DNA from 2 places in the Pseudomonas sp. MWU13-3659 genome. Region 2 is predicted to be linked to the other one. Evidence: predicted binding sites of a transcription regulator. Region 2 holds the regulator's gene; the other holds the start of a gene.
What was found. The regulator FliA, encoded in region 2, starts transcription of late flagellar genes. The targets are predictions, from matches to a motif close to CTAAAGTTTNNNNNNNNNNNGCCGNTAA.
Positions count from the first base shown of each region.

Region 1 (12,157 bases), on a different contig from region 2:
AACCAGGCGGTGAAGGCATTCTTGAACCAGCGTGCACGGCACTCGGCGACGCAGCCGGCCAGGCGCGACAGCAGGTGGTGCGGCAGCAGGTACTGGCTGATGATGAACAAGCGGGATTTCATTGAGCGTCCTTAAACTTCGACGGGCGTGTCGGGGTGGTTGCCCCATTCGCCCCAGGAACCGGCATAACCCTTGACCCGTGGATAGCCGAGGGCCTTGGCCACGAGGTAGGTGAAACCGGAGCGATGGTGGGTCTGGCAGTGGGTGATCACTTCCTTGTCCGGGGTGATGCCCAGGTTTTGCAGAACATCGGCGATGTCCTTGCGGATACGCAGGTGGTCGTTGAGGTCCATGCCGGCGGTCCATTCGAAGTTGATCGCGCCGGGGATGTGCCCGCCTTTGGCTGCCAGGACTTTCTCGCCGCTGTATTCCAGCGGCCCGCGGGCGTCCCAGATGACCAGGTCGGCGGCGCCCAGGCGGCTCTGCAGGTATTCGCGGGTGGCGGTGGGTTCGCCATGCAGCTGCAGTTTCACCGGACCGCCAGCGACTTCAGGCGTTTCGGTGGACAGCTTGTCCGCCGGCCAGGTCTGGATGCCGCCATTGAGGTAGTGGTAGCCCTTGTGGCCGATCACGTCGAGCAGCCAGATGAAGCGCCCGGCCCAGCCACCACCCTCGTCGTCGTAGACCACATAGACTGCGTCGTCGCGGTGGCCGAGTTCACCGAACAGTTTTTCCAGGTCGGCACGGGCTGGCAGCAGCCCAGGCGCTGGCGGTTGGCCCAGCTGGGTGCGTTTCGGGTCGACGAAGCGGGCCCCGGGGATATGCCCGCTGCCATAGCGGTTGACGCTGGTCAGGTCGACCAGGATCAGCTGTGGCGAATCCAGGCGCGGCAGCAGGTCCGCGGGCTCGATCACCAGGGGCAAGCCGGAAAAATCAGTCATCCACGATCTCCAGGGTGGAAAGAGGGCGATTGTAGCGCAAGGCGGCTATGAATGGCGGGCGCCAAAGGTGGCCAGGGCACGTTCCACGCACTGTGCGGTCTTGCCGAAGGCCTGTACGCCGACGTCGGCCAAGGGCTTGCCGCCCTGATCGGCGACCATCAGCATCAAGGGTTGGCCATTGACTGCCAGCGAGCGCAGCAGCAGGTGTTCGCCCTTGAAGAAGGCGCGCAGTGGCGCGGGCATCAGTGCTGCGAACTGCGCGTGGTTCTCGGGGGTCAGGCGCAGTTGCGTGGCTTGGCTCAGCAGGCGCTGAAGCAGTTTGCTCCCGGCCAGCGGAAGCACTTGGGCGCCAGCCTCCTTCGGCAGGCCGGCCAATTGCTGCACACGCAGGCATTCATTGGGCTTGTCCAGCATCAACAGCATCACCCGCTGCATGCCGCAGGCCAGCAGGGCTTCGCAGGCCTGGGTGGCGAGGTGCACGGCGTTGCTGAACGGGCTCGGTTGGGCCAGCAGTTCGGCGCACAGCTTGCGCCAGCGTTCGAGATCCTGGTGCGCGGGCGGCGGCGGGGTGAGCATGTCCGGGTGCGGGCGACGCTGGTGCCAGGGCCATATCAGTGCCTCGGCAGGATGGAACAGGGCATGCTGCGCGTGATGACGGGCACTGGCCGCGGCCTGCTGGTGGACCTGCTGCTGGACGTCGTCCAGCGTGGTTTGCAGATAGAGCGCAGTGAGCAACTGCCAGCGCAGCAAGTGCGGGTTGTCCCAACCCACCTGTGCGGCCAGGGCCAGGCCGTTGGCCAGCAGCACGGTGTTCGGTGGCTGGTTGAACCAGCGGCGCAAGGCCGGTTCCTCGTCCAGGCGTTGCTGCTGGACCAGCGGATCCTGTTCGCGGGCAATGCTCAGCACCTGCGCCAGTTGTTCGCGTTCGTCCATCAGCAGGCGGTACCCCTGGGTCACCCACTCGGGCAACCGCCAGTGCTGGGCCATGGCCTGGCACAGCTGCATGATGCGCACGCCGAACAGTTCCTGCTCGACCTCGCCAGCGTTCTCCCCCTTGTGGATAACACGCAGCTCCCAGGTATCGAGCAGCTTGGGGTAGGCCAGGGCCAACGGCCAAAGCGGCGAGAGGAACAGCAGGCTGCCCCAGTGGATTTCTTGCCACAGGCGTGCCAGGCGGCTGGCGAACAGGCCGTTGGCCTGCTGGGTGGCGTGCTGGCTGATCAGCAGGAACTGGCGCAGCACCGGCGGGATCTCGTCGTCGGGCACGGCGGGCAGGCGGGCCAGCAACTGGCTGGTGCGCGCCAGGCCCAGGCGGTTGAGGGCGATTTCCAGGCTTTCGGCGGGTTCCGCCTGGCTGGCGTTGGCCGGGTGGTTGGCTTCGCGCATCACGCAGAGCACCAGCGCGGGGCTGTCCTGCATCAGTTCGGCGATGTCGCGCAGGGAGCGGCGGTTGTCGTTGATGGCCTGCAGCACACGGTCGTGGCTGTCCTTCGGGATCGGCACGCGAATCCCGTCGAGCAGCTTTACCCAGGCCTCTAGACTCGACGGGACCCGACTTGGCACCTTGGTTTCAATTGGCATATTGACATCAGTCCGAACTGGCTTTTCGCATTGAGTGGCTATAGTCTGGCGCAGTTCTGCCGATAAGTAGAAGAAGAGTTTTCAAGCTCCCGCTCCCTACCCTGACCACGACAGCAAGTGCTTTCAACTTATGGCTAAAATTATCGGCATCATCGTCGTATTCGCGAGTGTGCTCGGCGGCTACGTGCTTTCCCACGGCAAGATCGCGGCACTGATCCAACCGTTCGAGGTGCTGATCATCGGCGGCGCGGCCTTCGGTGCGTTCCTCCAGGCCAACCCTGGTCACATGACCATGCATGTGATCAAGAAGTCGCTGAAGATGTTCGGCACCCGCTTCACCCATACCTTCTACCTCGAAGTGCTGGGCCTGGTGTACGAGATCCTCAACAAGAGCCGTCGTGAAGGCATGATGGCTATCGAGGGTGACATCGAGGACCCGGCGGCCAGCCCGATCTTCGCCAAATACCCCGCAGTCATGGGCGATGAGCGCATGACCGCGTTCATCTGCGACTACCTGCGCATCATGTCCACCGGCAACATGGCGCCCCATGAGCTCGAAGGCCTGTTCGACATGGAGCTGCTGAGCATGAAGGAAGAGCTGGAGCACCCGTCCCACGCGGTGACCGGTATCGCCGACGGCATGCCAGGCTTCGGTATCGTCGCGGCGGTACTGGGTATCGTGGTGACCATGGCCTCCCTGGGTGACGGCGACCAGAAGTCCATCGGCCTGCACGTGGGTGCGGCGCTGGTCGGTACCTTCTTCGGTATCCTCGCCGCCTATGGCTTCTTCGGCCCTCTGGCCAATGCCCTGCGTCACGACGCCAAGGAAGAATTGAACGTCTACGAGGCGATCAAGGCTTCGCTGGTGGCCTCCGCCTCTGGCATGCCGCCGTCGCTGGCGGTCGAGTTCGGTCGCAAGGTGCTGTACCCGGGCCACCGCCCGAGCTTCGCCGAGCTGGAACAAGCAGTACGCGGTCGCTAAGCCATGGAGAACAATCAGCCCATCATCGTCAAGCGCGTCAAGCGCTTTGGCGACGGCCACCATGGCGGTGCCTGGAAGATTGCCTTCGCCGACTTCGCCACGGCGATGATGGCGTTCTTCCTCGTGCTGTGGCTGCTGTCCACCGCCACGCCCGAGCAGAAGATCGCCATCGCCGGCTACTTCAAGGACCCGATCGGTTTCTCCGAGAGCGGCACGCCGTACATCATCGACCTGGGTGGTTCGCCGCAACTGGCGCCGGAAAAGACCATCAACCCGGAAACCAAGTCGGAACCGACGCCTGACACCAGCATCCAGCTGGACAAGGACCAGGTCGAGACCATGGCCGAGCAGGTTGAGCGCGAGCGCCTGGAGCTGCTGCTGCAGGAGTTGCAGAACAAGGTCGAGGAAAACCCGCAGCTGCAGAAGTTCAAGGACCAGATCCTGTTCGAGATCACCCAGGACGGCCTGCGCATCCAGATCATGGACGCCGAGAACCGGCCGATGTTCGACCTGGGCAGCGCGCGCCTGCAGCCGTACTTCGAGGACATCCTGCTGGCCATGGCCGACACCATCAAGGCGGTGCCGAACAAGATCAGCATCAGCGGCCACACCGACGCCAAGCCGTATGCCGGCACCGGTGACTTCGGCAACTGGGAGCTGTCGGCCAACCGCGCCAACGCCGCGCGCCGCGCGCTGGTTGCCGGTGGCTATCCGGACGGCCAGGTGGCCCGGGTGGTCGGCTATGCGTCGTCGTCGCTGTTCGACCGGGAGAATCCGTTCAACCCGGTCAACCGGCGGATCGACATCATCGTGTTGACCAAGAAGGCCCAGCGCAACATCGAGGGCGAGCAAGGTGCGCCGGACGCGCCGCCTGCGGCGACACCTCCCGCCAATGCTGCCCCCGGCGCCGCAGCCCCCGCTGCGCCAGGTGCGGCGGGTGAAGCGGCGCAGGAGCCGATGCAGCCGCGTGAGCTGCGCCAGAAGCTGAACATCTTCGAGGATGGTGTATTGAAGATGGACGAGGCCAAGGGCCAGTAACCGATAAAGGTCGCAATGCGGCCTCTGTAGGAGCGTCTTCAGCCGCGATCACCCGCGAAGCGGGTGCAGGCCCGCGTTGGCTGCATCGCGGCTGAAGCCGCTCCTATAGGATTCCCCCCTGCCGCTCAGAACCCCCGCCGGATCTTGGCCTTGAGATCGGCATGGAAGAAGTCGGCGTTGTCCCGATCGCTGAAGCCCCTTCGTCCCGTGGATGATGACATCCCCCGTCCGAACGTCTGTTCATCGTGATACGCCAATACAAACAGATCGATATGGCTGCGTTCGCGCATCACCGGCCATTTGCCCAAACGTTCCGGCGGGCTTCCCTCGCCCGTGTGGTAGAAGCTTATTCGCCGGTTGGTAATGGCCGCGGCCCCGAGCAGCCAGGCGGTCCACCAATCTTCAGCATTGCTGTCGGACACCAGCCCGATCCAGTGGGTGGCATCGCTCATCTGCTGGCAAAAATTGCCATGCAGGTCGTCGAAGGTCTGCCCGTTGCAATCGAACAGTACCAATTGGGTGGGAATGCCTTCGAGCAACATGCGCTCGTTGAGGATGAAGGCGTCCAGGCGGTCGCCGTGGGGGTAGCTGATGAAGACCGGCATCAGTCCTGTTCTCCTTGTGGGAGGTAGGCGCAGTGCAGGTTGCGTGCTGATTTTGTCATTGTGTGACCTTCCTTGAGCCGTGCAGGGGCGTCGCGGGTTGGCGACGGATCCTGGGCGGAACAATCGGTGAAAGGTCGAGCAATCAACAAGGGATGACGAAAAAACGAGAGCCGTCCTACGGCTCCCGGTAAAACTTCCTACAGAAAAGCCTTAATAGCTATCTTCTGGCAGACTGGCGATGATCGAACGATAGCTGTTCATGCGCTGCTCTGATACCTGGCCGCCTTCCAGTGCCTTGAGCAATGCACAGCCCGGTTCTCGGTCGTGCTTGCAGTCGCGGAAGCGGCAGTTGCCGATCAGCTCGCGGAACTCGATGAAGCCATCTTCCACATCGTCACGGCTGACGTGGCCCAGGCCGAATTCGCGGATACCCGGCGAGTCGATCAGGTCGCCGCCGTTGGGGAAGTGGTACAGCCGCGCGGTGGTGGTGGTGTGGGTGCCTTGGCCCGACCATTCCGACAGGTCGCCGACACGGGTGCCGGCGTCGGGCAGCAGGCTGTTGACCAGCGACGACTTGCCCACACCCGATTGGCCGACGAACACGCTGATATGGCCATCCAGCGTCTGTTGCAGGCGCTGCATGCCGTCGCCTTGGTGAGCGGAAACTTCCAGCAACGGATAGCCGAGGTTGCGGTACACCTCCAGCATGGCGTTGAGGGTCGGCGCATTCTCTTCGTTGATCAGGTCGGCCTTGTTCAGCAGCAGCAATGGGCGAATGCCGGCGTGCTCGGCGGCCACCAGGTAGCGGTCGATCAGGTTGGGGTGCGGCTCGGGGGCCGGGGCGAAGACGATGACGATCAAGTCGACGTTGGCCGCCACCGGCTTGAGCTGGCCATGGTTGTTCGGCCGGCACAGTTCGGTGGTGCGTGGCATCTGCGCGACGATCACGCCGATGCCCTGGTTGCCGGCGCGCCACACCACGCGGTCGCCGGTGACCAGCGCCGGCAGGTTGGCGCGCAGGTGGCAGCGGAAGACCTGGCCGGCCGCTTCGCCGTCCTGGGCCTCGACCTCGACCTGCACACCGAAGTGGGCGATCACCAGGCCCAGTTGCTCCGGCCCCAGGTCACCACCCTCCAGCTCTTGCAGCACATGCTGCTCGCGTTTGGCGGCGCGGGCGGCGCGCTCGCCCTGGATCTTTTCGATGCGCCAGTTCTGGCGGCGGTTGAGCTGGCGTTTGGCCATGAAGGTTCCGTGTCGGCGAGGCAGAAAGAAAACGGCAGGCAGTTTAGCACGGCCTGCCCACGACCAACTTCGCGAGTGTCCTGTCTCGGAAACAAGCTGTTCACTTTTGACGGCGTCTTGGGCGCGCGGCCGGCGTTGCCACTCCTTGCCATGGCCCTGCTATGAATCGTCGTGGCGCCTTGGCCGAACACCCAAGCCACTTGCCAAAAGAGAACGTATTTCCGAGACAGGACACTAGGCTAATATGACGGCCTATCAGAGGAGCCTTTTCATGCAGAACCCACAGAACCTGATCTGGATCGATCTGGAAATGACCGGCCTGGATCCGGACAGCGACGTCATCATCGAGATGGCCACCATCGTCACCGACAGCGACCTGAACACCCTGGCCGAAGGCCCGGTGATCGCCATTCACCATAGCGACGAAGTGCTGGCGCGCATGGACGAATGGAACACCCGCACCCATGGCAACTCGGGCCTCACCCAACGGGTGCGCGAGAGCAAGGTGAGCATGGCCGAGGCCGAGGCGCAGACCATCGCCTTCCTCGAGCAGTGGGTACCGAAGGGCAAGTCGCCGATCTGCGGCAACAGCATTTGCCAGGACCGCCGCTTCCTCTACCGTCACATGCGCGGGCTGGAAAACTACTTCCACTACCGCAATCTCGACGTCTCCACCCTCAAGGAGCTTGCGGCCCGCTGGGCGCCGGATGTACGTGACAGCTTCAAGAAAGGCAGCACTCACCTTGCGCTGGACGATATCCGTGAGTCCATTGCCGAGTTGCGCCACTACCGCGAGCACTTCATCAAGTTCTGAGCTTGCCGTGCGCCGATGATCGTCGGCGCGCCCCCTTTTGGTGCCCCGCCTGACTGGTTAGACTGCGCGCCTTTCCCGCACGGACCTGCACCATGTTGCTGATGCTCTACCTCATCGCCATCACCGCCGAAGCCATGACCGGCGCCCTGTCCGCCGGCCGTCGAGGCATGGACTGGTTCGGCGTGGTGCTGATCGCCTGTGTCACCGCGCTGGGTGGCGGCTCGGTGCGTGACGTGCTGCTTGGGCACTATCCGCTGACTTGGGTGAAACACCCGGAATATCTGGTGCTGACCAGTTTCGCGGCGTTGCTGACCATCTTCATCGCGCCGTTGATGCGCCACTTGCGCTCGCTGTTCCTGGTGCTCGATGCGCTGGGGTTGGTGGCTTTCACCTTGATCGGCTGCATGACTGCGCTGGAGATGGGGCAGGGGTTCCTGGTCGCGTCGATCAGTGGGGTGATCACCGGTGTGTTCGGCGGGATCCTGCGGGATATCTTCTGCAACGACATTCCGCTGGTGTTCCGGCGTGAGCTGTATGCCAGCGTGTCGTTCGCCGCGGCGTGGTTCTACCTGGGGTGCGTGTACTTCAAGGTGCCTGCGGAGCAGGCGATGCTGCTGACCTTGTTCGGTGGGTTCCTGGTGCGGCTACTGGCGATCAGGTTCCACTGGGAAATGCCCAAGTTCCACTACAACGATCAGCATTGATTCACGTTGGAGTCGTATGCTCTCGGCCTATTGCTCAATCTGTAGGAGCCGGCTTGCCGGCGAAGCTGTCACTACATAATTAGTTCATATCTCTTGATCTTGATCTTGATCTTGATCTTGATCTTGATCTTGCTTCTAAGTGCGCAATAGTTCAGGCACCGCCAAATGCGACTTCAGGAGGCCGAACGTAGGACTTGCGTAGCGGGGCGACGGGCATGGATGCCCGTCGAGCACTGATGGGCCATGGATGGCCCTTCAGTGCGTCCACGCGGGAGCAAGGCCGGCGTGAGGGAACCCCGGAGCGAAGCGTAGGGGCCGGATGAACGGAGCCAGCGGTTTTTGCCTTCTTTTGCCCGCGAGCAAAAGAAGGTCGCCGTAAGGGCGAAAAGGTGAGTCAGCGTCTCTATCGTCAATGGATATGCTCGCAGACTTCAGGCCAATACTCTGGAAGTCAAAGTCAAAGTCAAAGTCAAAGTCAAAGTCAAAGTCAAAGCTAAGTAGGTCTCTACAGCTATATGTATATCCATTTGCTACAGCGACTCGAAGTCACCTTTCCGCCCTTACGGCGGGTCACTTTTTGTCAAACGCCCGGGGCGCCGGCCGGACAAAAGTAACCAAAAAACGCTGCGCTCCATTCATACGGCCCTCCGCTACGCTCCGGGTCCCTTCGCTCCGGCGCCTTCCGGGCCCGCGCGGCCTACGACTTGCTGCGCAAGTCTACATCTCGCGCCTTCGGCTACGCCGAAGGGTGCTGCGCACCTGGCCCTCCAGACGCCTGCGCTCAGCCTCCTGAAGTCGCGAAGTTACGGGCAGCGCCTGGACAGGCGCAGCTGTCGCTAGCGGGTTTGGTGGTTAATCATTCGATCGCAGAAGCAGAAGGTCAAAGCGCGCCGTGTCGCGCCAGTGCCCACTCCACATGCTCACGCACCAGATCAGAAGGATCATGCCGCCGCGCATTCAGCGCCTCCAGCACCGGAATGGTTGATGGCGCATTGCCCAACCCCACCGCCAGGTTGCGCAGGAACCGCTCATACCCCGCCCGCCGCAACGGCGAACCTTCGGTGCGGGCGAGGAAGCGCGGCTCGTCCCACAGGAACAGCTCGGCCAGCTCGATGTTGTCCAGGCCACGCCGCGGCATGAAGTCGTCCTCGGTCGTGGTCTTGGCAAAGCGGTTCCACGGGCAGACGATCTGGCAGTCGTCGCAGCCGAACACCCGGTTGCCGATCAGCGGCCGCAGTTCGACCGGGATGGCATGGCGCAATTCGATGGTCAGGTACGAGATGCAGCGCCGCGCGTCGAGCTGGTAGGGCCCGACGAAGGCCTGGGTCGGGCAGATGTCCAGGCACGCCTGGCAGCGGCCGCAATGATCGCTCCCCTGTATGCCATCGATCGGCAACGGCAGGTCGACGAACAGTTCGGCAAGGAAGAAGTAGCTGCCGGCCTTGCGGTTGAGCAACAGGGTGTTCTTGCCAATCCAGCCCAGGCCGGCCTCTTGCGCCAGGGCCTTTTCCAGCACTGGTGCACTGTCGACGAAAGCGCGGTAGCCGAACGGGCCGATAGCCTCCTGGATACGGTCGGCGAAGTGCTGCACGCGCTTGCGCACCAGCTTGTGATAGTCGCGGCCCAGGGCATAGCGCGAGATATAGGCCTTTTCCGGCTCCGCCAGGCGCTTGGCCATCTGCGTGTCGCCGGGCAGGTAGTCCATGCGCAGCGAGATCACCCGCAAGGTGCCGGGGATCAGCTCGGCCGGGCGCGAGCGCTTGTGGCCATGGTCGCCCATGTACTCCATTTCACCGTTGTAGCCCGCGGCAAGCCAACGCTGCAGGTGCTGTTCGTGCTCGCCAAGGTCTACCCCGGCGATGCCGACATGGGCAAAACCGAGCTCGAGGCCCCAATCCTTGATCGATTGGGCCAGTGTGGCGATGTCTGGAGTAGTGGCGGGCATGGATGGATAAGGCATTACAGGCACAGGTGCGTATAATTCTGCCAGACATCGGAGCCTTTGACCCCATGCCTCAGACCAAACACCCCACAATGCCGCTCAGCAGCCTGACTCTGGCCAGGCTGCCGCCCCGCGCCGCCGACGCCCACAAGGGCGATTTCGGCCATGTGCTGGTGGTGGGCGGCGACCTGGGCACCGGTGGCGCGGTCATGCTCAGCAGTGAGGCGGCGCTGCGTTGTGGCGCAGGCCTGGTCAGCGTGGCTACCCGCCCCGAGCACCTCGGTGCCGGGCTGGCCCGCTTGCCGGAGGTCATGTGGCTGGGCGTGACCTCGGCCAACCAGCTGATGAACCCGCTTGCACGGGCTTCGGTGCTTGTGGTCGGCCCCGGCCTGGGGCAGGCGGCCTGGGGGCGCAGCCTGTTGTCGGCGGTGAGCCACGCCCATTTGCCGCAAGTCTGGGACGCCGATGCCCTCAACCTGCTGGCGGGTGCGCCACTGGCCTTGCCCAGCGGCAGCATCCTGACCCCGCATCCGGGCGAGGCGGCACGCTTGCTGGGCATTTCCACCGAGGCGGTGCAGGCCGACCGGGCGGGTGCGGCACGCAAGTTGGCGCGCCGCTATGCCAGCGTCTGCGTGCTCAAGGGCGCGGGCACACTGGTGGCCGACCCTGCCGGGCAGTTGGCGCTGTGTGGGCGGGGCCACCCGGCCATGGCCGGTGCTGGCTTGGGCGATGTGCTGACCGGTGTGCTGGCCGCGCTGCTGGCCCAAGGGTTGGAGGCGTGGCAGGCCGCATGCCTGGGGGTATGGCTGCACGCCTGTGCCGGCGAGCGCCTGGGTATCAAAGGTAGAGGGCTGGCGGCCAGCGATCTGGTCCCGGTCATTAGAGCGTTATTGGAGGAGCATTCAGCGTGTCAGGCTTAACCCTGTTTCTGGCCGACGAGCCGGCCACCGTCGCCTTTGGCGCGAAGCTGGCCGAAGTGACCGGCGGTCGTGGCGTGATCTTTCTCGAGGGCAACCTGGGCGCGGGCAAGACCACGCTTTCCCGTGGTCTGATTCGTGGCCTTGGTCACACCGGGCCGGTGAAAAGTCCGACCTTTACTGTCGTCGAACCCTATGAAATCGGCGACATTCGCGCCTTCCACTTCGACCTGTACCGCCTGGTCGACCCGGAAGAGCTCGAGTTCATGGGGATTCGTGACTATTTCGAGGGTGATCCGCTGTGCCTGTTCGAGTGGCCCGATAAAGGTGCGGGCGTTTTGCCAAAGCCCGACCTGACCATTACCATAAGCCCGCAGGCGGGCGGACGTTCGCTGAACCTGTCGCCGCAGGGGGCTCGCGGCGAATCCTGGTGTGCCGTTCTGGCCGAAGCATTCAAACAGTAAGTGGGGAAAGGTATGCGCATACGCGCACTGGTCGCCGTCGTTGGGCTGCTGCTGACCGCGGTGACCGTCGACGCTCTGGCCGTCACTCAAGTCAAGAGCATGCGCCTGTGGCGCGCTCCGGACAACACGCGGCTGGTCTTCGACCTGTCCGGGCCTGTGCAGCACAGCGTCTTCACCCTGACCGCACCCGATCGCCTGGTGATCGACATCAATGGCGCCACATTGGGTGCGCCGCTGAACGTTTCCACTTCGAATACGCCGATCACCAGCGTGCGTTCGGCCCAGCGCACGCCTACCGACCTGCGTGTGGTGGTCGACCTGAAGAAGGCCGTTTCACCGAAAAGCTTCGTCCTGGCACCCAACGCCCAGTACGGCAACCGCCTGGTGGTCGACCTGTACGACCAGGAAGCCGACGCCATTGCCGCCAGCAACCCGACGCCGCCGCCCACGCCGCAGCCGCCGGCTACCACGCCTGCGGTGCCGGTAACGCCGGCGCAGCCAGCCATCAAGCTGCCGCCAGCACCCGCTGGCAAGCGTGACATCGTCGTCGCCATCGACGCCGGCCATGGTGGTGAAGACCCAGGTGCTTCGGGTTCGCGCGGCCAGCACGAGAAAGACATCGTGCTGGAAATCGCCCGGGAGCTGCAGCGCCAGATCAATACCGAGAAGGGCTACCGCGCCGAGCTGACCCGCACCGGCGACTACTTCATCCCGTTGCGCAAGCGCACCGAGATCGCCCGCAAGAAGGGCGCCGATCTGTTCGTCTCCATTCACGCCGACGCCGCGCCGTCCACAGCGGCCTTCGGTGCCTCGGTGTTCGCCCTGTCGGACCGGGGTGCGACGTCCGAGACGGCACGTTGGCTGGCCGACACGGAAAACCGCTCCGACCTGATCGGTGGCGCCGGCAACGTCAGCCTCGACGACAAG
Region 1 covers NZ_JAMSHW010000001.1:233,348-245,504, reverse strand. The annotation lists gene asd (archaetidylserine decarboxylase) at 1-122, opposite strand, end outside; gene NGM28_RS01100 (rhodanese-like domain-containing protein) at 132-941, opposite strand; gene NGM28_RS01095 (HDOD domain-containing protein) at 987-2,522, opposite strand; gene motA (flagellar motor stator protein MotA) at 2,653-3,504, shown strand; gene motB (flagellar motor protein MotB) at 3,508-4,542, shown strand; gene NGM28_RS01080 (molecular chaperone Tir) at 4,668-5,147, opposite strand; gene rsgA (small ribosomal subunit biogenesis GTPase RsgA) at 5,358-6,389, opposite strand; gene orn (oligoribonuclease) at 6,661-7,203, shown strand; gene NGM28_RS01065 (trimeric intracellular cation channel family protein) at 7,296-7,907, shown strand; gene queG (tRNA epoxyqueuosine(34) reductase QueG) at 8,788-9,852, opposite strand; gene NGM28_RS01055 (NAD(P)H-hydrate dehydratase) at 9,918-10,769, shown strand; gene tsaE (tRNA (adenosine(37)-N6)-threonylcarbamoyltransferase complex ATPase subunit type 1 TsaE) at 10,757-11,230, shown strand; gene NGM28_RS01045 (N-acetylmuramoyl-L-alanine amidase) at 11,243-12,157, shown strand, end outside.
Region 1: the regulator FliA is predicted to act here: its motif matches at 2,561-2,588, upstream of motA (flagellar motor stator protein MotA).

Region 2 (12,157 bases):
GTGGTGGTGGTCTTGCCGACGCCACCCTTTTGATTGGCTACTGCCCAGACTCTCATCGTGCGTTGCTTCCTCCCGGTATGGCCGACAGCCTCGCCGGGAACGGTGTGAAATTCAATGACGGGGTTTTGACGGATTCAGCCCCCGGTCGACGGTGCTGGCGTGGCTGGTGCACTTTGTGTGCCAGCGCGGCGCATGGCGGCATCGGGGGTGGCATTGGCGCTGCCGCTGCCGGTCAGGCTGCGGCGCACTTCGAGGTTGCGCGAGATCACCAGCACCACGCGGCGGTTGCGCGCGCGGCCATCGGCGGTGTCGTTGCCGGCCACCGGCTGGTACTCGCCGTAGCCCACCGAAGCCATGCGCGCCGGGTTGACCCCTTCCATCGCCAGCAGGCGAACGATGCTCGCCGCCCGCGCCGACGACAGCTCCCAGTTGGTCGGGTACTGCGCGGTACGGATCGGCAGGTTGTCGGTGAAGCCCTCGACGTGCACCGGGTTGGCGAACGGCTTGAGGATCTTCGCCACCTTCTCGATGATCTCGAAGGCCACGTCGCTCGGCATGGCGTCGGCGCTGGCGAACAGCAGCGAGGAGTTGAGTTCGATCTCCACCCACAGCTCGTTGCCGCGCACGGTCATCTGGTTGGACTTGATCAGGTCGCCGAAGGCGTCGCGCACATCGTCGGTGATGGTCTTCAGCGGGTCGACGCTGGTCTGCGCCAGGCCTGCGTCGGTCTGCTCGCTGTCCTTGATCAGCGGCTCGGCCGGCTTGACACTCAGCGGCCGCTCATCACCGATGGGGATCGGCTTCATGCTGCGTTCAGGGTCGTTGAATACGCCGATCAGCGCCTGGGAGATTTGCTTGTACTTGCCCTCGTTGATCGACGAGATCGAGTACATGACCACGAAAAAGGCGAACAGCAAGGTAATGAAGTCGGCATACGACACCAGCCAGCGTTCGTGATTCTCGTGCTCTTCGGTTTTACGACGGCGGGCCATGGCTTACTCCATGAAGCCTTGCAGCTTCAGCTCGATCGAGCGCGGGTTCTCGCCTTCGGCGATCGACAGCAGGCCCTCGAGCAGCATTTCGCGGTAACGCGACTGGCGCAGGGTGACCGCCTTGAGCTTGTTGGCGATCGGCAACAAGATCAAGTTGGCGCTGGCCACACCATAGATGGTGGCGACGAAGGCCACGGCGATGCCGTTGCCCAGCTGCGACGGATCGGCCAGGTTGCCCATCACATGGATCAGGCCCATCACCGCACCGATGATACCGATGGTCGGCGCATAACCGCCCATGCTCTCGAACACCTTGGCCGCCTGGATGTCGCGGGCTTCCTGGGTCAGGAAGTCGACTTCAAGGATGCTGCGGATGGCTTCCGGCTCGGCGCCGTCCACCAGCAGTTGCAGGCCCTTGCGCGCATAGGGATCGGGCTCGGCATCGGCGACGCCTTCCAGGCCCAGCAGGCCTTCCTTGCGCGCCGTCAGGCTCCAGTTGACCACACGGTCGATGCCGCCGGCGAGGTCGACCCGTGGCGGGAAGAAGATCCAGCGCACAATCTGCAGTGCGCGCTTGAACGACGACAGCGGCGACTGCAGCAACGCTGCTGCCAGTGTGCCGCCCAGCACGATCAGGGCTGCCGGGCCGTTGATCAACGCACCGGCGTGACCACCCTCGAGGAAGTTGCCGCCGACGATGGCGACGAACGCGAGGATCAGGCCGATCAGGCTCAAGACATCCATCAGACGCACGCCTCGACCAGGTGCTTGCCGATCTCGTCCAGGCTGTACACGGCATCGGCCAGGTTGGCCTTGACGATGGCCATGGGCATGCCATAGATCACGCAGCTGGCTTCATCCTGGGCCCACACGGTGCTGCCGCCCTGCTTGAGCAGGCGCGCGCCTTCGCGGCCATCGGCGCCCATGCCGGTGAGTACCACCGACAGCACCTTGTCGCCATAGGATTTGGCGGCGGAACCGAAGGTGATGTCGACGCAAGGCTTGTAGTTCAGGCGCTCGTCACCCGGCAGGATCTTCACCGTGCCACGGCCGTCGACCATCATCTGCTTGCCACCCGGAGCCAGCAGCGCCAGGCCCGGGCGCAGCACGTCGCCGTCCTCGGCTTCCTTGACGCTGATCTTGCACAGCTTGTCCAGGCGCTCGGCGAAGGCCTTGGTGAAAGCCGCCGGCATGTGCTGGATGAGCACGATTGGCGCCGGGAATCCGGCGGGCAATTGCGTGAGCACCCGCTGCAGCGCCACCGGGCCACCGGTGGAGGTGCCAATGGCGACCAGCTTGTACGGCTTGCGCTTGGGCGCCGGCGAATGCGTGGCGGCCGGGGCTGCGGCACGGGCCGGGACGGCAGTGCGCGCAGGGGCGCTGCTGCTGAAACTGCTGGCCGGGGCATGGCTGCTGGCCGGTGCCGGCGCAGCGGCTGGCGCCGGGCTGGAATAGGCACTGAAACGGCGGTTGCTGCGGGAAATGGTATGGACCTTTTCGCACAGCAGCTGCTTGACCTTCTCCGGGTTGCGCGAGATGTCCTCGAAGTTCTTCGGCAGGTAGTCGACCGCGCCGGCATCCAGGGCGTCGAGGGTGACGCGGGCGCCTTCGTGGGTCAGCGAGGAGAACATCAGGACCGGCGTCGGGCAGCGCTGCATGATGTGCCGCACCGCGGTGATGCCATCCATCATGGGCATTTCATAGTCCATGGTGATGACATCGGGCTTGAGCGCCAACGCCTGGTCGATCGCTTCCTTGCCGTTGGTCGCGGTACCCACGACCTGGATCGTCGGGTCCGCCGAGAGAATTTCCGAGACACGGCGGCGGAAGAAACCGGAATCATCCACCACCAGGACCTTGACTGCCATAAACACTCCATTAGGTGGCGCACCCGCCAGGGCGCGCCACCGAAATCAAATACGCCGGGCGGCGTAACGCTTGAGCATGCTCGGAACGTCGAGGATCAGCGCGATACGACCGTCGCCGGTGATGGTCGCGCCGGACATGCCTGGCGTGCCCTGCAGCATCTTGCCCAACGGCTTGATCACCACTTCTTCCTGGCCGACCAGCTGGTCGACCACGAAACCGATGCGCTGGGTGCCGACCGACAGGATCACCACGTGACCTTCATGCTGCTCTTCGTGCTCGTGGTCCTGGACCAGCCAGCGCTTGAGGTAGAACAGCGGCAGCGCCTTGTCGCGCACGATCACCACTTCCTGGCCGTCGACCACATTGGTGCGTGACAGGTCGAGGTGGAAGATCTCGTTGACGTTGACCAGCGGGAAGGCGAACGCCTGGTTGGCCAGCATCACCATCAGCGTCGGCATGATCGCCAGGGTCAGCGGCACCTTGATGACGATCTTCGAGCCCTGGCCCTTGGCCGAGAAGATGTTGATCGAGCCGTTGAGCTGGGAAATCTTGGTCTTCACCACGTCCATGCCCACGCCGCGGCCGGACACGTCGGAAATCTCGGTCTTGGTCGAGAAGCCCGGGGCGAAGATCAGGTTGTAGCAGTCCGACTCGCTCAGGCGGTCGGCCGCGTCCTTGTCCATCAGGCCCTTTTCCACGGCCTTGGCGCGCAGGATGCTCGGGTCCATGCCCTTGCCGTCGTCGGAGATCGACAGCAGGATATGGTCGCCTTCCTGTTCGGCGGACAGCACCACCCGGCCCATGCGCGACTTGCCCGAGGCTTCGCGCTCGTCCGGCATCTCGACGCCATGGTCGACGGCGTTGCGCACCAAGTGCACCAACGGGTCGGCCAGCGCCTCGACCAGGTTCTTGTCCAGGTCGGTCTCTTCGCCGACCAGCTCCAGGTTGATCTCTTTCTTCAACTGGCGGGCCAGGTCGCGAACCAGGCGCGGGAAGCGCCCGAAGACCTTCTTGATCGGCTGCATGCGGGTCTTCATGACCGCGGTCTGCAGGTCGGCGGTGACCACGTCGAGGTTGGACACGGCCTTGGACATGGCTTCGTCGCCGCTGTTGAGCCCCAGGCGCACCAGGCGGTTACGCACCAGCACCAGTTCGCCGACCATGTTCATGATCTCGTCCAGGCGCGCGGTATCGACCCGCACCGTGGTTTCCGCTTCGCTGGCGCCGTGCTTTTCGGCGGCCGGTGCGGCGGCACGGGCTGGGGCGGCTGACGCGGCCGGGGCGGCTGGCTTGGCGGCAGCAGGGGCTGCAACCGGCGCGGGCTTGGCCACAGGCTTGGCCTCCACCTTGGCGGCGGCAGGCGCGGCTACGGCGGCGGCAGGCGTCTCGCTGGCGACGGCGTCGCCCGAGAATTTGCCTTTGCCGTGCAACTGGTCCAGCAATGCCTCGAATTCGTGCTCGCTGATCTCCTCGCCACCTGGCGCGGGCGATGCCGCGCTGGTCGCCGGCGCGGCGGCAGCCGGCAAGGCGTCCACGGCGAAGGTGCCCTTGCCGTGCAACTGATCGAGCAGCGACTCGAATTCGTCGTCGGTGATTTCGTCGCTGGCAGGCGCAGCGGCAGCCGCAGGCGCGCTCGGCGCGGCTTCCGCCGAGAACTGGCCCTTGCCATGCAGTTGATCGAGCAGCGATTCGAACTCGGCGTCGGTGATCTCGTCACCGCCGTTACCGACCTCTTCACCCTGCAGTTGCTCATGGACTTCGGCTTGCGCCTTGACCGCATCGAGCGAGTCGAGCAGTTGCTCGAACTCGGTGTCGGTGATGTCCGGCTCGGCTTCGGCCTGCGGGGCGGCCTCGATGACCGGCGCCGGAGCGGGTGCGCCACCTGGCTCGGCCAGGCGCGACAGTGCCGCCAGCAGTTCCGGCGTGGCCGGGGTGATGTCCGAACGCTCGCGAACCTGGCTGAACATGCTGTTGACCGTGTCGAGGGCCTCGAGCACCACGTCCATCAGTTCCGCGTCGACCCGGCGCTCACCTTTGCGCAGGATGTCGAACACGTTCTCGGCGATATGGCAGCACTCCACCAGCTCGTTGAGCTGAAGGAAGCCGGCGCCCCCTTTTACAGTGTGGAAACCGCGGAAAATCGCATTGAGCAGGTCCGCGTCATCGGGCCGGCTTTCCAGCTCGACCAGTTGCTCGGACAGTAGCTCGAGGATTTCGCCGGCTTCTACCAGGAAATCCTGAAGGATTTCTTCATCGGCGCCGAAGCTCATTAAACGTGCTCCTTAAAAACCCAGGCTGGATAGCAGATCGTCGACATCGTCCTGACCGGACACGACGTCTTCACGCTTATCGGCATGAATCTGCGGACCTTCACCCCGAGTCGGATGTTTTTCTTGATCTTTTTCAGCACGCAGCTGCTGGTGGTCATGTTCGATACCGGCAAAGCGGTCGACCTGGCTTGCCATCAGCACGAGCTTGAGCAGATTGCTTTCGACTTCGGTGACCAGCGTGGTCACCCGCTTGATCACCTGCCCGGTCAGGTCTTGGTAGTCCTGGGCCAGCAGAATGTCGTTGAGGTGGCCGGCGACCTTGCGATTGCCTTCGGCGCTGTGCGTCAGGAAACTGTCGACGCGCTTGACCAGTTCACGGAATTCCGGCGCCGCCACCTCGCGACGCATGAAGCGCTGCCAGTCGGCGGACAGGTCCTGGGCCTCGCTCGCGAGGTCGTTGAGCACGGGCGTGCTCTCCTCCACCAGGTCCATGGTGCGGTTGGCCGCGCCCTCGGTGAGGCGCACCACGTAGGAGAGGCGCTCGGTGGCATCGGTGATCTGCGAGACTTCCTCGGCCTGCGGCATGGCCGGGTCGATCTGGAAGCTGACGATTGCACTGTGCAGTTCACGGGTGAGCTTGCCGACTTCCTGATACAGGCCACGGTCGCGGGTCTGGTTCAGCTGGTGAATCAGCTGCACCGCCTCGCCAAACCGGCCGCGCTCGAGGCTCTCGACCAGTTCCTGGGCATGCTTCTTCAGGGTTGATTCGAACTCACCCAGAGAGTTGTTCTGTGACTCCATGGCGCCCCCTGACGTGACTCAGCCGTTGACGCGTTCGAAGATCTTCTCGATCTTTTCTTTGAGCACCTGGGCGGTGAATGGCTTGACCACATAGCCGTTGACCCCGGCCTGGGCCGCTTCGATGATCTGGTCGCGCTTGGCTTCGGCGGTCACCATCAGCACCGGCATGCCCTTGAGGCGGTCGTGTGCCCGCACCTTGCGCAGCAGGTCGATACCGGACATGCCTGGCATGTTCCAGTCGGTCACCAGGAAGTCGTAGTGGCCGTTCTCCAGCATCGGCAGCGCCGTGGTGCCATCGTCGGCTTCTTCGGTGTTGGTGAAGCCCAGGTCACGCAACAGGTTCTTGATGATCCGCCGCATCGTCGAAAAGTCGTCAACGATGAGGATTTTCATGTCTTTGTTCAATTAGACCTCCAAGCAGTCTTAAACGCGCTCGGCGCCGAGCGCGCAGTCAATCAATTCGGCACCACAAAAAAAAACGACTGCATCGAACCTGGGTTCAACGCGCCCGCCACTCACCCAACCGGCTGCGCAGACGTGCCGCGCACTGGCTGTGCAACTGGCTGACACGCGACTCGCTGACCCCCAGCACCTCGCCAATTTCCTTGAGGTTCAGCTCTTCGTCGTAGTACAGCGCCAGGACCAGGCGCTCGCGCTCCGGCAGGTTGGCGATCGCATCGGCCAGGGCGGACTGGAAGCGCTCGTCCTCCAGGTCCCGCGATGGCTCCAGCTGGCCGCTGGCTCCGTCCTCGTGCAGCCCTTCGTGTTCGCCGTCCTGCAGCAGGTCGTCGAAACTGAACAGGCGGCTGCCCAAGGTGTCGTTCAGAATCCCGTAGTAATCATCGAGACTCAATTGGAGTTCGGCAGCAACCTCGTGATCTTTAGCGTCGCGGCCGGTTCTTGCTTCAACCGAGCGAATCGCGTCACTGACCATGCGCGTGTTGCGGTGCACCGAGCGCGGTGCCCAGTCCCCCTTGCGCACCTCGTCGAGCATGGCGCCGCGGATGCGGATACCGGCATAGGTTTCGAAGCTCGCGCCCTTGCTGGCGTCGTATTTGTTGGCGACTTCCAGCAGGCCGATCATGCCAGCCTGGATCAGGTCCTCGACCTGCACGTTGGCCGGCAGGCGCGCCAGCAGGTGGTAGGCGATGCGCTTGACCAGTGGCGCGTAGCGTTCGACCAGCTCGTACTGGGCGTCTTTCGCCGCCTTGCTGTACATCTTGAAACCGCTCGCGTTCATAGCACTGGCCCCGCGCTGGTGGGCTGCACCAGACGCTCGACGAAAAACTCCAGGTGTCCGCGCGGGTTGGCAGGCAGCGGCCAGCTATCGACCTTCTGCGCGATGGCCTTGAAGGCCAGCGCGCACTTGGACCGTGGGAAGGCCTCGTAGACCGCCCGCTGCTTCTGCACCGCCTTGCGCACACATTCGTCGTAAGGCACGGCGCCGACGTATTGTAGGGCGACGTCGAGGAAGCGATCCGTGACCTTGGTCAACTTGGCAAACAGGTTGCGCCCTTCCTGCGGGCTCTGCGCCATGTTGGCCAGCACGCGGAAACGATTCATGCCGTAATCGCGGTTGAGCAGCTTGATCAGGGCGTAGGCGTCGGTGATCGAGGTGGGCTCGTCGCACACCACCAGCAGCACCTCTTGCGCGGCGCGGACAAAACTGACTACCGAGTCACCAATACCCGCAGCGGTGTCGATCACCAGCACGTCGAGGTTGTCGCCGATCTCGCTGAAGGCCTGGATCAGGCCGGCATGCTGGGCCGGCGCCAGGTGCACCATGCTCTGGGTGCCGGAAGCGGCCGGCACGATGCGCACGCCGCCTGGCCCCTGCAGCAGCACGTCGCGCAGCTCGCAACGCCCTTCGATGACGTCGGCCAGGGTGTGCTTGGGCGTCAGGCCCAGCAGCACATCGACATTGGCCAGGCCCAGGTCGGCGTCCAGCAGCATGACCCGGCGGCCTAGTTCGGCCAGCGCCAGGGACAGGTTCACTGAAACGTTAGTCTTGCCGACGCCACCTTTGCCACCGGTCACGGCGATCACCTGTACGGGATGCATGCTACCCATGTCTGTTCTTTACCTTGTCTCGCTTGGACCCAGGCCACAAGAGGGGCTGAACGCTCGAGGCCACGGACAGGCCGGGCAACCCCATGATGTAGGTACGTTGCACAGTATTCACCTTCAACCCGCACGCTTGCCGGGGTTGTGGTAGAGATCAGCGAACATGTCGGCCATGGCCTCTTCGCTGGGCTCGTCCTGCATCTGTACGCTTACCGCGCGGCTCACCAGCTGGTGTTTGCGCGGCAATTGCAGGTCGTCAGGAATGCGTGGCCCGTCGGTCAGGTAGGCCACCGGCAATTCATGACTGATGGCCAGGCTCAGCACTTCGCCGAGGCAAGCCGTTTCATCGAGTTTGGTCAGGATGCAACCGGCCAGGCCGCAGCGCTTGTAGCTGTGGTAGGCGGCGGTGAGCACCTGCTTCTGGCTGGTGGTGGCCAGCACCAGGTAGTTCTTGGCGGCGATGCCGCGCCCGGCCAGTGTCTCCAGCTGCATGCGCAGCGCCGGGTCGCTGGCCTGCAGGCCAGCGGTGTCGATCAGCACCACACGCTTGCGCAGCAGGGGTTCGAGGGCCTGGGCCAACGACTCGCCCGGGTCGACGTAGGTGACCGGCACGTTGAGGATGCGCCCAAGGGTCTTGAGCTGTTCCTGGGCGCCGATGCGGTAACTGTCCATGCTGACCAGCGCCAGGTTGTTCGCGCCGTACTTGAGCACATAGCGGGCGGCCAGCTTGGCCAGCGTGGTGGTCTTGCCCATGCCGGCCGGGCCGACCATGGCGATCACCCCGCCCTCTTCGATCGGTTCGATCTCGGGCACGTCGATCATCCGCGCCAGGTGCGCCAGGACCATGCGCCAGGCTTGGCGCGGCTCTTCGATTTCAGCCGTGAGCTCGAGCAGTTCGCGCGCCAGGCCACCGGAAAGGCCCAGACGCTGCAGGCGACGCCAGAGATTGGCCTGTTGCGGCTTGCTGCCTTGCAACTGGCTCCAGGCGAGGGAGCCGAGTTGCACCTCAAGCAGCTCGCGCAGGCCGCTCAGCTCGAAGCGCATGGCGTCGAACAGGCGCGGGTCTACCGCCGGCTGCGCGGGCGCGGCGACTGGCGCCGGCTCATCGACATGAGGCTCGACCAGCGGCTCGGAGGCCGTCAGCGACTGGCCGGCGAACAGCTGGCGATTACCCTCGCCCAGCTCGCTGCGGTCATTGATCTGCGCCTGGGCGGTGACGATGCGCGACTGCGTCTTGCGCAACTCGTCCTCGAGCTCGGCGTTGGGTACGCGTGGGGCCAGGGCGGACAGCTTGTAGTCCAGCGCGGCCGTCAACTCGACACCGCCAGCGATGCGCCGGTTGCCGATGATGGCGGCGTCGGAGCCGAGCTCATCCCGGACCAGCTTCATGGCCTGACGCATATCGGCGGCGAAAAAACGCTTAACTTGCATAACCCACTACCTCAGCCATTTGGGCCCACGGTGGCAACGATGGTGACTTGCTTGTTGTCAGGTATTTCCTGATACGCCAAAACATGCAAATTCGGTACAGCCAGGCGGCCGAAGCGCGACAGCATGGCCCGGATCGGGCCGGCCACCAGGAGGATGGCCGGCTGGCCCTGCATTTCCTGACGCTGGGCGGCCTCGATCAACGAACGCTGAAGCTTTTCGGCCATGCTTGGTTCAAGAAGAACACCATCTTCCTGACCCTGCCCGGCCCTTTGCAGACTATTGAGCAAGATCTGTTCCAACCTTGGCTCAAGGGTGATCACAGGCAGCTCGGACTCAACGCCGACAATGCTTTGCACGATGGCGCGACACAATCCGACCCGCACCACCGCCACCAGCGCGGCGGTATCTTGACTCTTCACGGCGTTGTTGGCGATGGCTTCGGCAATGCTGCGAATGTCACGCACCGGCACTTGCTCGGCAAGCAACGCCTGCAGGACCTTGAGCAGGCCCGACAAGGAAATGACACCCGGCACCACCTCTTCAGCCAGTTTCGGCGAGACCTTGGCCAGCACCTGCAGCAGTTGCTGGACCTCCTCGTGGCCGATCAGCTCATGGCAGTGCTTCTGCAGGATCTGGTTCAAGTGCGTGGCGACCACCGTACTGGCGTCCACCACCGTATAGCCCAGCGACTGCGCCTGCGCACGCTGGGCGATATCGATCCATACCGCTTCCAGGCCGAACGCCGGATCGCGGGCGGCGATACCGTTGAGGGAACCGAACACCTGCCCGGGGTTGATCGCCAGCTCGCGGTCGGGGTAGATCTCCGCCTCGGCGAGGATCACCCCCATCAGCGTCAGCCGATAGGCGCTGGGTTGCAAGTCGAGGTTGTCGCGGATATGCACGGTGGGCATGAGGAAGCCCAGGTCTTGCGAAAGCTTCTTGCGCACCCCTTTGATCCGCGCCAGCAATTGACCACCCTGGTTACGGTCGACCAGCGGAATCAGGCGATAGCCCACTTCCAGGCCGATCATGTCGATGGGGGTGACGTCATCCCAGCCCAGCTCCTTGGTTTCCAGCGCGCGCTGCGGCGATGGCAGCAGGTCTTGCTGGCGCTGCAATTCCTGCGCGGCCTCGACCTTGGCTTTCTGTTGCTTCTTCCACACCAGGTAGGCACCACCGGCAGCCAGCAGGCCAAGGCTGAGGAAGGCGATGTGCGGCATTCCCGGCACCAGGCCCATGACGATCATCAGGCCGGCAGACACCGCCAGGGCCTTGGGCGAATCGAACATCTGCCGGTTGATCAGCTTGCCCATGTCCTCGGAGCCCGAGGCACGGGTGACCATGATCGCGGCGGCGGTGGACAGCAGCAGTGATGGCAATTGCGCCACCAAACCGTCACCGATGGTCAGCAGGGCGTAGACCTTGCCGGCATCGGCAAAGGACATGTTGTGCTGCAGCATGCCGATGAGCATGCCGCCGATGAGGTTGATGAACAGGATCAGCAGGCCGGCGATGGCGTCGCCACGGACGAACTTGCTGGCACCGTCCATCGAGCCGTAGAACTCGGCTTCCTGGGCGACTTCGGCACGGCGGGACTTGGCCTGCGCCTGGTCGATCAGGCCGGCGTTGAGGTCGGCGTCGATGGCCATCTGCTTGCCGGGCATGGCGTCGAGGGTGAAGCGCGCGCTCACTTCGGAGATACGCCCGGCACCCTTGGTCACGACCACGAAGTTGATGATCATGAGGATGGCGAACACCACCGCACCCACGACATAGTTGCCGCCGATCACCACTTCGCCGAAGGCCTGGATCACCTTGCCCGCGGCGCCATGGCCTTCCTGGCCGTGGAGCATGACCACACGGGTGGAGGCGACGTTCAGCGCCAGGCGCAGCAGCGTGGCGACCAGCAGGATGGTGGGAAAGGCGGCAAAGTCCAGCGGGCGCAGGGCGTAGACGCAGACCAGCAGGACCACGATCGACAGGGCGATGTTGAAGGTGAAGAAGACGTCGAGCAGGAACGGCGGGATCGGCAACATCATCATTGCCAGCATCACCAGCAGCAGCAGCGGCACGCCGAGGTTGCCCCGGCCGAGACCGGCCAGGTTGTTGCGGGCGTTGCTGATTAACTGAGTGCGATCCACCGCGAGTCCTCTTCAAGCAAAAACTTTGACGCCTGCGTGGCGCCTGGCGCTGCCTTTGCAAGAAGCCTTCCAACTTTCTTGGGGGTGGGGAATTTTAGGAGCACGGGGCTTTGGATCGCGTGTTGGCGGACAGGTGCCAGGCGATGTTTTTGCAGGGATATTGAGACCGAGCGCCGCCTGTGCGGCGTATCGCGGATAAATCCGCTCCTACAGTGTACGCCGTGATTTATCGGTCGCCTGTAGGAGCGGATTCATCCGCGATGCACCGCGCAAGCGGCGCCCGAACCGACCAACCTCAACTATCGCGCCGCAAATCCTCGGGAATCGGCAGATCTTTCTTCAACGGCTCCGGCGCCTTGCCCTTGCCCGCCCGGTACTGGCGAATCTGGAACACATAGGCCAACACCTGCGCCACCGCCAGGTACAACCCCGCCGGAATCTCCTCTTCCAGCTCGGTGGAATAGTAGATCGCCCGCGCCAGCGCCGGCGACTCAAGGATCTGCACCTTGTGCTCGACCCCGATCTCCCGCATCTTCAGCGCCAGGAAGTCGGTACCCTTGGCCAGCAGCAACGGCGCCGCCCCGCCCTT
Region 2 covers NZ_JAMSHW010000008.1:98,313-110,469, reverse strand. The annotation lists gene NGM28_RS12530 (ParA family protein) at 1-56, opposite strand, end outside; gene motD (flagellar motor protein MotD) at 135-992, opposite strand; gene NGM28_RS12520 (flagellar motor protein) at 996-1,736, opposite strand; gene NGM28_RS12515 (protein-glutamate methylesterase/protein-glutamine glutaminase) at 1,736-2,860, opposite strand; gene NGM28_RS12510 (chemotaxis protein CheA) at 2,906-5,131, opposite strand; gene NGM28_RS12505 (protein phosphatase CheZ) at 5,144-5,932, opposite strand; gene NGM28_RS12500 (chemotaxis response regulator CheY) at 5,951-6,325, opposite strand; gene fliA (RNA polymerase sigma factor FliA) at 6,432-7,172, opposite strand; gene fleN (flagellar synthesis regulator FleN) at 7,169-8,002, opposite strand; gene flhF (flagellar biosynthesis GTPase FlhF) at 8,117-9,427, opposite strand; gene flhA (flagellar biosynthesis protein FlhA) at 9,439-11,568, opposite strand; gene flhB (flagellar biosynthesis protein FlhB) at 11,864-12,157, opposite strand, start outside.